DNA from 2 places in the Sphingopyxis sp. Q841 genome. Region 1 is predicted to be linked to the other one. Evidence: predicted binding sites of a transcription regulator. Region 1 holds the regulator's gene; the other holds the start of a gene.

Region 1 (4,696 bases):
ACGCGATGAAATACGGCCGCCCCGGCACCCCGGTGACGGTCGAACTGACGCGCGAAGGCCGCCGCGTCCGTCTGTCGGTCCAGGACGAAGGCGAAGGGATCGCGCCCGATCACCTCCCGCGCCTCACCGAACGCTTCTACCGCGTAGACGAAGCGCGCAGCCGCTCGGTCGGCGGCACCGGGCTGGGGCTGGCGATCGTCAAGCACATCAGCGAACGGCATAACGGCCAGCTCGATATTCAAAGCGAAGTTGGTAAGGGCACACGCGTGTCCGTGTCCTTCCCGCTGTCCGAAGCGCACTGACAAAGGACCGCATCGATGACGAACCGACCAACACATCTCGACGAAAGCGGCGCGGCGCATATGGTCGATGTCGGCGCGAAGGCCGCGACCGGTCGGCGTGCCGTCGCCGGCGGCCGCATCACGATGACGCCCGAAGCGCTCGCCGCGATCCGCGCTGGCGACGCGCCCAAGGGCGATGTGCTGTCGACCGCGCGCATCGCCGGCATCATGGCGGCCAAGCGAACCGCCGAGCTGATCCCGCTCTGCCACCCGCTGGCACTGACCAGCGTCGCCGTGGACTTCGACTGGGAGGCCGATGGCATTTCGGTCCGTGCGACCGCCGCGACGACCGGGCCGACGGGGGTCGAGATGGAGGCGCTAACTGCCGCGTCCGTCGCATTGCTGACGCTCTACGACATGGCGAAGGCGCTCGACCGGGCCATGGTAATCGGCGATATCCGCCTGCTCGAAAAGAGCGGCGGCCGGTCGGGCGACTGGCGCGCCGCATGAGCGCGCTGCTCGCGGTCGAAGAGGCCCAGGCGCGGCTGCTGGCGCTGAAGCCGCCGCTCGGCGCCGACAATATCGGCGTGGCGCAATGCGCCGGGCGCTATCTTGCACAGGACGTCGTCGCTGGGCGCGACCAGCCCGCCGCGGCGCTGTCGGCGATGGACGGCTATGCGATCCGCTTTGCCGATCTGCCCGGTCCGTGGACGATCGCCGGCGAAGTCGCCGCCGGCACCGCGCCCGCCCACGCGCTCGGCCCCGGCGAAGCGATCCGCATCTTCACCGGCGCGATGCTGCCGGCCAATGCCGATACCGTGGTGGTGCAAGAGGATGTCATCGCCGATGGCGCGCGCCTGACGCTCACCGGCGATGGCCCCGCGTCGCGTGGACGCCATGTCCGCGCCCGGGCAAGCGATTTTGCAGCGGGAGCGCATTTGCTCACGGCGGGATGTCTCCTCTCTCCCGGCGCGCTCGCCGCCGCCATCATGGGCGGTGCGGGCGACCTGATCGTCGGGGGACGCCCGCGCGTCGCGATCCTGACGACAGGCGACGAACTGGTCGCGCCCGGGCGTGCGCTCGCGCCCGGCCAGATACCCGACAGCAACGGCACCATGCTCGCCGCGATGCTCGCCGCCGAACCCGCGGACGTCACGCCGCCACTGCGCGCGCGCGACGATCGCGGCGTTCTCGCCAATATATTGGGCGATATGGCGCGGCGGCACGATGTCATCGTTACCGTTGGCGGCGCGTCGGTGGGCGATCACGACCATGTCCGCGGCGCGCTCGACGATGCGGGCGGGCTGCTCGATTTCTGGAAGATCGCGATGCGCCCCGGCAAGCCGCTGATCGCCGGCCGGATCGGCGACGCGATCCTGCTCGGCCTGCCGGGCAATCCGTCCTCGGCGTTCGTGACCACGACGCTCTTTCTGCTACCGCTCGTCCGCTACCTTGCCGGGGCGGCCGCGCCGTTGCCGGAGGTCAGCCAGGCCCCCCTCGCGGTTCCACTCGGGCCCGGCGGGGCAAGGCGCGATTATCTGCGCGCGCGCCTCGACAAGGGACTGCTCACCCCCTGCGACGGACAGGACAGCGGCCAGACGCAACCGCTGATCTCTGCCAACGCGCTGATCGTCCGCGATATCGGCGCAGCACCCCGCGCGGCGGGGGAGCTTGCAAACTATATCGCGATCGCTTGACAAGTTCCGGTCTGTTCCACTATCGTTCCCCTTATGTCCGGCAACGCCATAATGGAGAACGACCGATGTTGACCGCGAAGCAGCATGAACTGCTCCACTTCATCCAGGAACGGCTCGACGCCAGCGGCATCTCGCCGTCGTTCGAGGAAATGAAGGAGGCGCTGGGCCTCAAGTCGAAATCGGGCATCCACCGGCTGATCAGCGCGCTCGAGGAACGCGGCTTCCTGCGCCGCCTGCCCAATCGTGCGCGTGCGCTCGAAGTGTTGAAGCTGCCCGATGCGGCCAAGCCCAAAACGCGGAGCGACAGTGACAATGTGGTGCCGCTGCGCAAGCCCGCACCGGCGCTGAAGCCCATCGCCGCGAACGACATTATCGAAGTGCCGCTGCACGGCAAGATTGCCGCCGGCGTCCCGATCGAGGCGTTTGAGGATTATAACCGGCTCGCCGTTCCCGCCGCGTTGCTCGGCGCGGGCGAACATTATGCGCTCGAAGTATCGGGCGACTCGATGGTCGAGGCGGGGATTTTCGACGGCGATTATGCGCTGATCCAGAAGGCGAGTACCGCGCGCGAGGGCGATATCGTCGTCGCGCTCGTCGACGGACAGGACGCAACGCTCAAATATTTCCACCGCGAAGGCCGGATGGTGCGCCTCGATCCCGCCAACAGCGCCTATGAACCGCAGCGTTACGAAGCCGATCGCGTTATGGTGCAAGGTCGGCTGTCGGGACTGCTTCGTCGTTACCACTAAGCTCGTGCGGGCGACGCCATGGATGCGTATCGCCCGCGCGCAGCGCCGAAACGAGCCGCGGCTTTGTGCCCAGATAGAGCACAAGGCCGCCGCTTTGTTCCAGCGTATCGCGGTCGATCGTCAGCCAGCGCGCGACGCATTCGCGCGGTAGCCAGCGTTCGCTGATGACCACATCGGCGGCGGCGCAGGCGGCCGCCATCTCCTCACCCGCGATCCGGTCGCGCCGTGCGCGGCGAGGATGACGCGCGGCGCATCGCCTCTGCCCTGTGTCCAGCGGCAGAAATCGCGATTGCAATCGACATGGTCGAGATCGCCGAGCGCAACGAGCGGCGTGTCGATCCCCGCCGCTTCGGCCATCGCGTCGCGTACGAAATCGCCGGCACGATCGCGCAGCATGGCATAGCCGCCGCCCGGCACGGCGGCCGCGATATGCCGCCCGTCGCCGGTCACGAGCAGGTCGGGGCGCGGCTGTGCGAGCAGCACCGCCATCCCCGCCATGGCACAAAGAAGCCCGATCCATTGCGCCGCGGTCGGCAAAGCGACCCACAGCGCGATCCCCGCGCCGAAGGCCACGGGAAGCCAGAGCGGCAGCCGCTCGCACTCGGTCTCCAGGCGCCTCTCGAGCGCCGCCGGCAAGGCGCCGAACCATGAAAGCGTTTGCGCGGCAATGGGCGTTTGAAGCGTGCTTGTCGCCATGCTAGGGGCAGCCCCGAAATCCGCCGCGGTCCCTGTTCGCGGCCGGCAGCCTGAGTGAAAGAGGCCAGAGTGGCAACCGAAAACAAAACCGAATTGGCAAAAGCGACCCCCGAAGCGACGGGCGCCGCCGTCGTCACCCGCTTCGCCCCCTCCCCCACGGGATATCTGCACATCGGCGGCGCGCGGACCGCGCTGTTCAACTGGCTTTTCGCACGCCATCACGGGGGCAAGTTCCTGCTGCGGATCGAGGATACCGACCGCGCACGCTCGACCGACGCCGCGATCGACGCGATTCTCGACGGGATGCAGTGGCTCGACCTCGATTGGGACGGCGAGACCGTCTATCAGTTCGCGCGCGCGGCACGCCATGCCGAGGTTGCACACGAGCTGCTCACCAAAGGCGCGGCCTATCGCTGCTATCTGACGCAGGATGAACTCGCCGCGATGCGCGCCGAAGCGCAGGAAAAGCGCATCCCCTTCCGCGTCCGCAGCCCGTGGCGCGACCGGGACGACGGCGATCCCGCCGCGCCGCACGTCCTCCGCCTGCGCGCGCCGCAGGACGGTGCGGTGACGATCCACGACCGCGTGCAGGGCGAGGTGACGGTCCAGAATGCCGAGCTCGACGATTTCATCCTGCTCCGCAGCGACGGCACCCCGACCTATATGCTCAGCGTCGTCGTCGACGATAACGACATGGGGATCACCCATGTCATCCGCGGCGACGATCACCTGAACAACGCCTTCCGCCAACTCGCGCTGATCCGTGCAATGGCGTGGCGCGAGCCGGTTTATGCGCACGTCCCGCTGATCCACGGCGCCGATGGCGCAAAGCTGTCGAAACGCCACGGCGCGCTCGGCGTCGATGCTTATCGCGACGAGCTTGGCTATCTGCCCGAGGCGGTGAACAATTATCTGCTCCGCCTCGGCTGGGGGCATGGCGATGCCGAAATCATCAGCCGCGAGCAGGCGGTCGAATGGTTCGATCTTGCCAATGTCGGCCGCTCGCCGTCGCGCTTCGATTTCAAGAAGCTCGAGAATCTGAACGGTCATTATATCCGCGAGGCCGACGATGCCCGGCTTGCGGGCCTGGTGGCGCCGCGCATCGAGACGCTGGTCGGCCGCGCGCTCGACAGCGACGACCGCGCATTGCTGGCGCGCGCGATGGACGTGCTCAAGCCGCGCGCCAAGACGCTGGACGAGATTGCCGAGGGCGCCGTCTTCCTGTTTGCTGTGCGTCCGCTGGCGGTCGAAGAGAAAGCTGCCGCGCTGATCG
Region 2 (4,696 bases), on a different contig from region 1:
CAAACCGGCGATCAAAAGACAAAATAATCGCCCCCGCGTTCGCGCGCGCGCTGCCAGGCGGGGCGCGCGTGGCACGCCGCGACGAAGGCGGCGAGGCGCGGATAGCGATCGGCACCGTTCATCGCCGCAACCTCGGCCGGGAAGCTCAGCATGATGTCGGCAGCCGACAGGCGATCGCCGATGAAATGCCCGGCGTCGCCGATCTCGCTTTCGAGATAGGCGAAATGCGCGCCGAGCTGTTCGTCGATCCGCGGTCGCAGCGGCGCCGCAGCATCGCCGAGGCGGGCAACATAGAGATTGAGGAGAACAGGAGTCATGGCCGAACCTTCGGCAAAGTGCAGCAGCTCAAGGTGCCGGACATGATTGTCGGTGCCGCGCGGCGGGATCAAGGCGTCACCGCCATGGCGCTCGCACAAATATTCGACGATCGCGCCCGATTCCTGGATCACCCGCCCGTCGTCCTCGAGCAGCGGCGATTTGCCGAGCGGATGGACGGCTTTCAGCTCGGGCGGCGCGAGGTTGGTAACGGCGTCGCGCTGATAGTGGCGAATTTCGAATGGAGCGCCGATTTCCTCGAGCAGCCACAATATGCGCTGCGACCGGCTGTTGTTCAGATGGTGGACGATCAGGCTCATCGCATTCTCCTCTTATCCGCGCCAATATCCGTTGCGATCGATTAACGCCGCCAGCTCGCGCACCAGCTTGGCGCCGACAATAGCGGTCACGCCGCCGATGTCGCGGCCCGGATGATGTTCGACGATGTCCGCGCCGACGATCGGCGCGCACTGCCGGTGCAGCACCGCGAGCAGTTCGCGCACTGTCAGCCCGCCGGGCTCGGGATGCGCGACGCCGGGCGCCGCCGACGGATCGAGCCCGTCGAGGTCGATCGAGATATAGAGCGGGCCGCTCAGCACCGGCACCGCTTCGGGAACCAAGCCCGCCATCGGGACGATCTCGACGCCGAAGCGATCGGCTTGTGTGGCGCAATGGCGATTCAACGTGCGGATACCGACCTGGACCAACCGCGCGGCAAGGCCCGCTTCGCATATCCGGGCAAAGGGCGACGCATGGCTGCGCGGATTGCCGCCGAAGTCGTCGTACAAGTCGGGATGCGCGTCGATGTGCAGGATGTTGAGCGGACCGAAACAAGCGGCGGCGGCTTCGACGAGCGGAAATGTCACCGCATGATCGCCGCCGAGCGCGAGCGGAATTTCGCCATCCTCGTGCAGCATCGCGACATGGCGCCGGATCGCGGCATCGTCGTGTGCGACATGCTCGGTCAGCGGCAGGTCGCCATCGTCAGTGAAGGCGATATCCGTGCCGATTTCGGGACCTAGCTCGCTTGCCATATTGCCGCGATCGCTGCGCAGCGCCGCACGGATCGCCGCAGACCCGCCCGCCGCGCCGCGTTCGAAACTACTGTTGACGTCGGTCGGCAAACCGAAAAGGCGGATCGCGGGCATCGAGCCTGTGTAGTCCTTGCCCCTGAACACGCAAGCCGGGATGCGGTACACGCCCCCGCCAGCATGGTCAGCGGCGGCATGGTCAACGGCGGCCGGGCCGACCTGCCAAGAGAGGGGTCGGGCAGATCCAAGGAGGCGTGCCGGAGAGGCACGGACCCGCCGCCGTTCGCCGGCGAGCCGTATTGCGACGGCTCGCCGGATCCGGATTAGATATCGTCGTCGTCCGCGTCGGGTCCGGTCATCATCTCTTCGGCCACCGCATCGGTGCGGCTGCGGATCGCCTTTTCGAGCCGTTCCATCAGTTCGGGATTTTCGGTCAGGAAATTCTTCGCATTTTCGCGGCCCTGACCGATGCGGATCGAATCATAGCTGAACCAGGCGCCCGATTTTTCGACGAGACCGGCCTTGACCCCGAGGTCGAGAATTTCGCCGATCTTCGAAATGCCCTGCCCGTACATGATGTCGAATTCGACCTGCTTGAACGGGGGCGCGACCTTGTTCTTGACGACTTTGACACGCGTGGTGTTGCCGACGATTTCGTCGCGGTCCTTGATCTGGCCGGTGCGGCGGATATCGAGGCGGACCGAGGCGTAGAATTTGAGCGCATTGCCGCCCGTCGTCGTCTCGGGATTGCCGTACATCACGCCGATCTTCATGCGCAGCTGGTTGATGAAGATCACCATGCAGCGCGAACGGCTGATCGAGCCGGTGAGTTTGCGCAAGCTCTGCGACATCAGGCGCGCCTGAAGGCCGACATGGCTGTCGCCCATCTCGCCTTCGATTTCGGCGCGCGGGACGAGCGCGGCGACCGAGTCGACGACGAGCACGTCGATCGCATTCGAGCGCACCAGCGTATCGACGATTTCAAGCGCCTGTTCGCCCGTATCGGGCTGCGATACGATCAGCTCGTCAATGTTTACGCCCAGCTTCTTCGCATAGACGGGATCGAGCGCATGTTCGGCATCGACGAAAGCCGCGGTTCCGCCGGTCTTCTGCGCTTCGGCGATGCAATGCAGCGCGAGGGTGGTCTTGCCCGAGCTTTCGGGACCGTAGATTTCGATAACGCGGCCACGCGGCAGACCGCCGACGCCGAGCGCGATGTCGAGCCCGAGCGATCCGGTCGAGACCGCCTCGACCTGCATCGCTTCCTTCGATCCGAGCTTCATCACCGAGCCCTTGCCGAACGCGCGATCGATCTGCGCGAGTGCGGCGTCGAGCGCCTTCTGCCTGTCTGTGCTGTTCACTGATTTCCCCGATTCGACGAGTGATAATTGTCCGGCCATGACCGTTCCTTTCCAGCTCTAGAGCGAAGGCAGAACCACCGCAACGCCAGAGCTGTGTACGCTATTTGTTCTATAGGAACAAGTGGAGAACAAATATTTTTGCGCTATCGGCGAGGCGCGCGCTATTCCCCGAAAAAACCATCCAGAACGGCCTCGATTTCGGCGATACGGAACGGCTTCGTCACCAGCTTGCGGTTCGCATGCGGCGCGGGAATCACGTCGCCGCCGCCTGACGTGAAGGCAAAGGGAATCCCCCGCTCCGCCAGCGCATCGGCGACCGGCCATCCCTTTTCGTCGCCCAGGTTGATATCGACGAGTGCGCCCGCCACCGGCTGCGACGCGACTACCGCGAGCGCTTCCTCGTTGGTCGTCGCCTGCGCCGGTTCGGGATAGCCGAGCGCGTCGAACATATCGACGAGCATCATGCCGATCAGGACATCGTCTTCGACAAGCAGGATCAACCTGTCTTCAGCCATGACCCACCCTATGCGCCGCATCGTCGAGCGCCATCGATACTGCTTCTGCAAGCTGCGCAACCGAGAAGGGCTTGGGCAGGAAGGCGACATCATCGATGTTGATCGACTGGCGCAACTGCTCCTCGGCATAGCCCGACATGAACAGCACCGGCAGGTTCGCCCGCTTGGCGCGCATCGCGCGGACCATCGTCGGCCCGTCCATCGTCGGCATCACAACGTCGCTGATCACCAGGTCAATCTTGTCCATCGCGGCGAAGCGTTCAAGCCCCTCTTCGCCCTGCGAAGCGGTAACGACCGTATAACCCGCGCGGGTCAGCGCCCGTTCGGCGACGGCCCGCACCATATCCTCGTCCTCGACGAGAAGGATGGTACCGGTGCCCCACTGGCTTTTCTTCGCCTTCGCAGCCGGCGGCGGCGTTGCCGGCACGCCGCTTTCGGCTCGGTGGACCGGCAGGTAAATGGTGAAGCTGGTCCCCGCGCCCGGTTTGCTGTCGGCAAAGATAAAGCCCGCCGATTGTTTGATGATGCCATAGACCGTCGACAGTCCCAGCCCTGTCCCCTTGCCGACATCTTTGGTCGTGAAAAAGGGTTCGAAAATTTTAGGCAGCACTTCGGCCGGAATGCCGGTCCCCGTATCGCCGACCTTCAGCGCGCTGTAATCGGCGGGCGGCATGAATTCATTGCCCATCTGGCGAACTTCAGCGGCGGAAACGGGATAGGTTTCGATCGTCAACGTCCCGCCGCCGGGCATCGCGTCGCGCGCATTGACCGCAAGGTTGATGATGACCTGCTCTAGCTGCCCGGGGTCGGCGCGCACCGCACCCAGCCCGCGGCCATGATGCACCGACAATTGCACCGTATCGCCGATCAGCCGCTTGAGCAGATGCGACACTTCCGAAATCACGTCGGGAAGCTGCAATATCTGCGGCCGCAACGTCTGCTGGCGCGAAAAGGCGAGCAACTGCCGCGTCAGGCTCGCCGCGCGGTTGGCGTTGCTACGGATTTGCTGAATATCGTCATAGTCGCTGTCGCCCGGCGTGTGCCGCATCAGCATCAGATCGCAGCTTCCGAGCACCGCGGTCAGGATATTGTTGAAATCATGCGCGACGCCGCCCGCAAGCTGGCCGACCGCCTGCATCTTCGATGCCTGCGCCACCTGCCGCTTGAGGCGCGACTCTTCGCTCGAATCCTTGAGGCTAAGCAGAACCGCCGCCTCGCCCAGCCCGCGCACGCCGACGACGCGCATCGACACCGGTTCGTCGCCTTGTCCGGCCAGCCGGATCGAGAGATCGCCGCCGACCTGCTGCCCGCTGCTGTGACGGCGGATCATGTCGGCGAGTGGTCCCTTGTCCTCGCCGACCACAAGATCGCCGGGGTAGCGCGGCCTCTTGCCATCGGCGACGCCCGCGGCGCGCATGAAAGCGCGGTTCATGTACAGAAAGCGCCCGTCGCGATCGACGAGCGCAAGCCCGAA

Evidence for each region. Region 1 encodes LexA, which represses DNA repair genes until DNA is damaged. Its sites were predicted from a motif close to GTTCCNCNCTTGTTCT; they were not measured.
Region 2: the regulator LexA is predicted to act here: its motif matches at 2,822-2,837, upstream of recA (recombinase RecA).

What each region holds. Positions count from the first base shown of each region.
Region 1 covers NZ_JBQSUM010000002.1:359,815-364,510, forward strand. The annotation lists gene ACT17R_RS12135 (sensor histidine kinase) at 1-302, shown strand, start outside; gene moaC (cyclic pyranopterin monophosphate synthase MoaC) at 318-791, shown strand; gene ACT17R_RS12145 (molybdopterin molybdotransferase MoeA) at 788-1,978, shown strand; gene lexA (transcriptional repressor LexA) at 2,044-2,727, shown strand; gene ACT17R_RS12155 (hypothetical protein) at 2,848-3,423, opposite strand; gene gltX (glutamate--tRNA ligase) at 3,493-4,696, shown strand, end outside.
Region 2 covers NZ_JBQSUM010000001.1:368,277-372,972, forward strand. The annotation lists gene ACT17R_RS01895 (glutathione S-transferase family protein) at 12-635, opposite strand; gene ACT17R_RS01900 (agmatinase family protein) at 648-1,463, opposite strand; gene recA (recombinase RecA) at 1,670-2,746, opposite strand; gene ACT17R_RS01910 (response regulator) at 2,869-3,222, opposite strand; gene ACT17R_RS01915 (hybrid sensor histidine kinase/response regulator) at 3,215-4,696, opposite strand, start outside.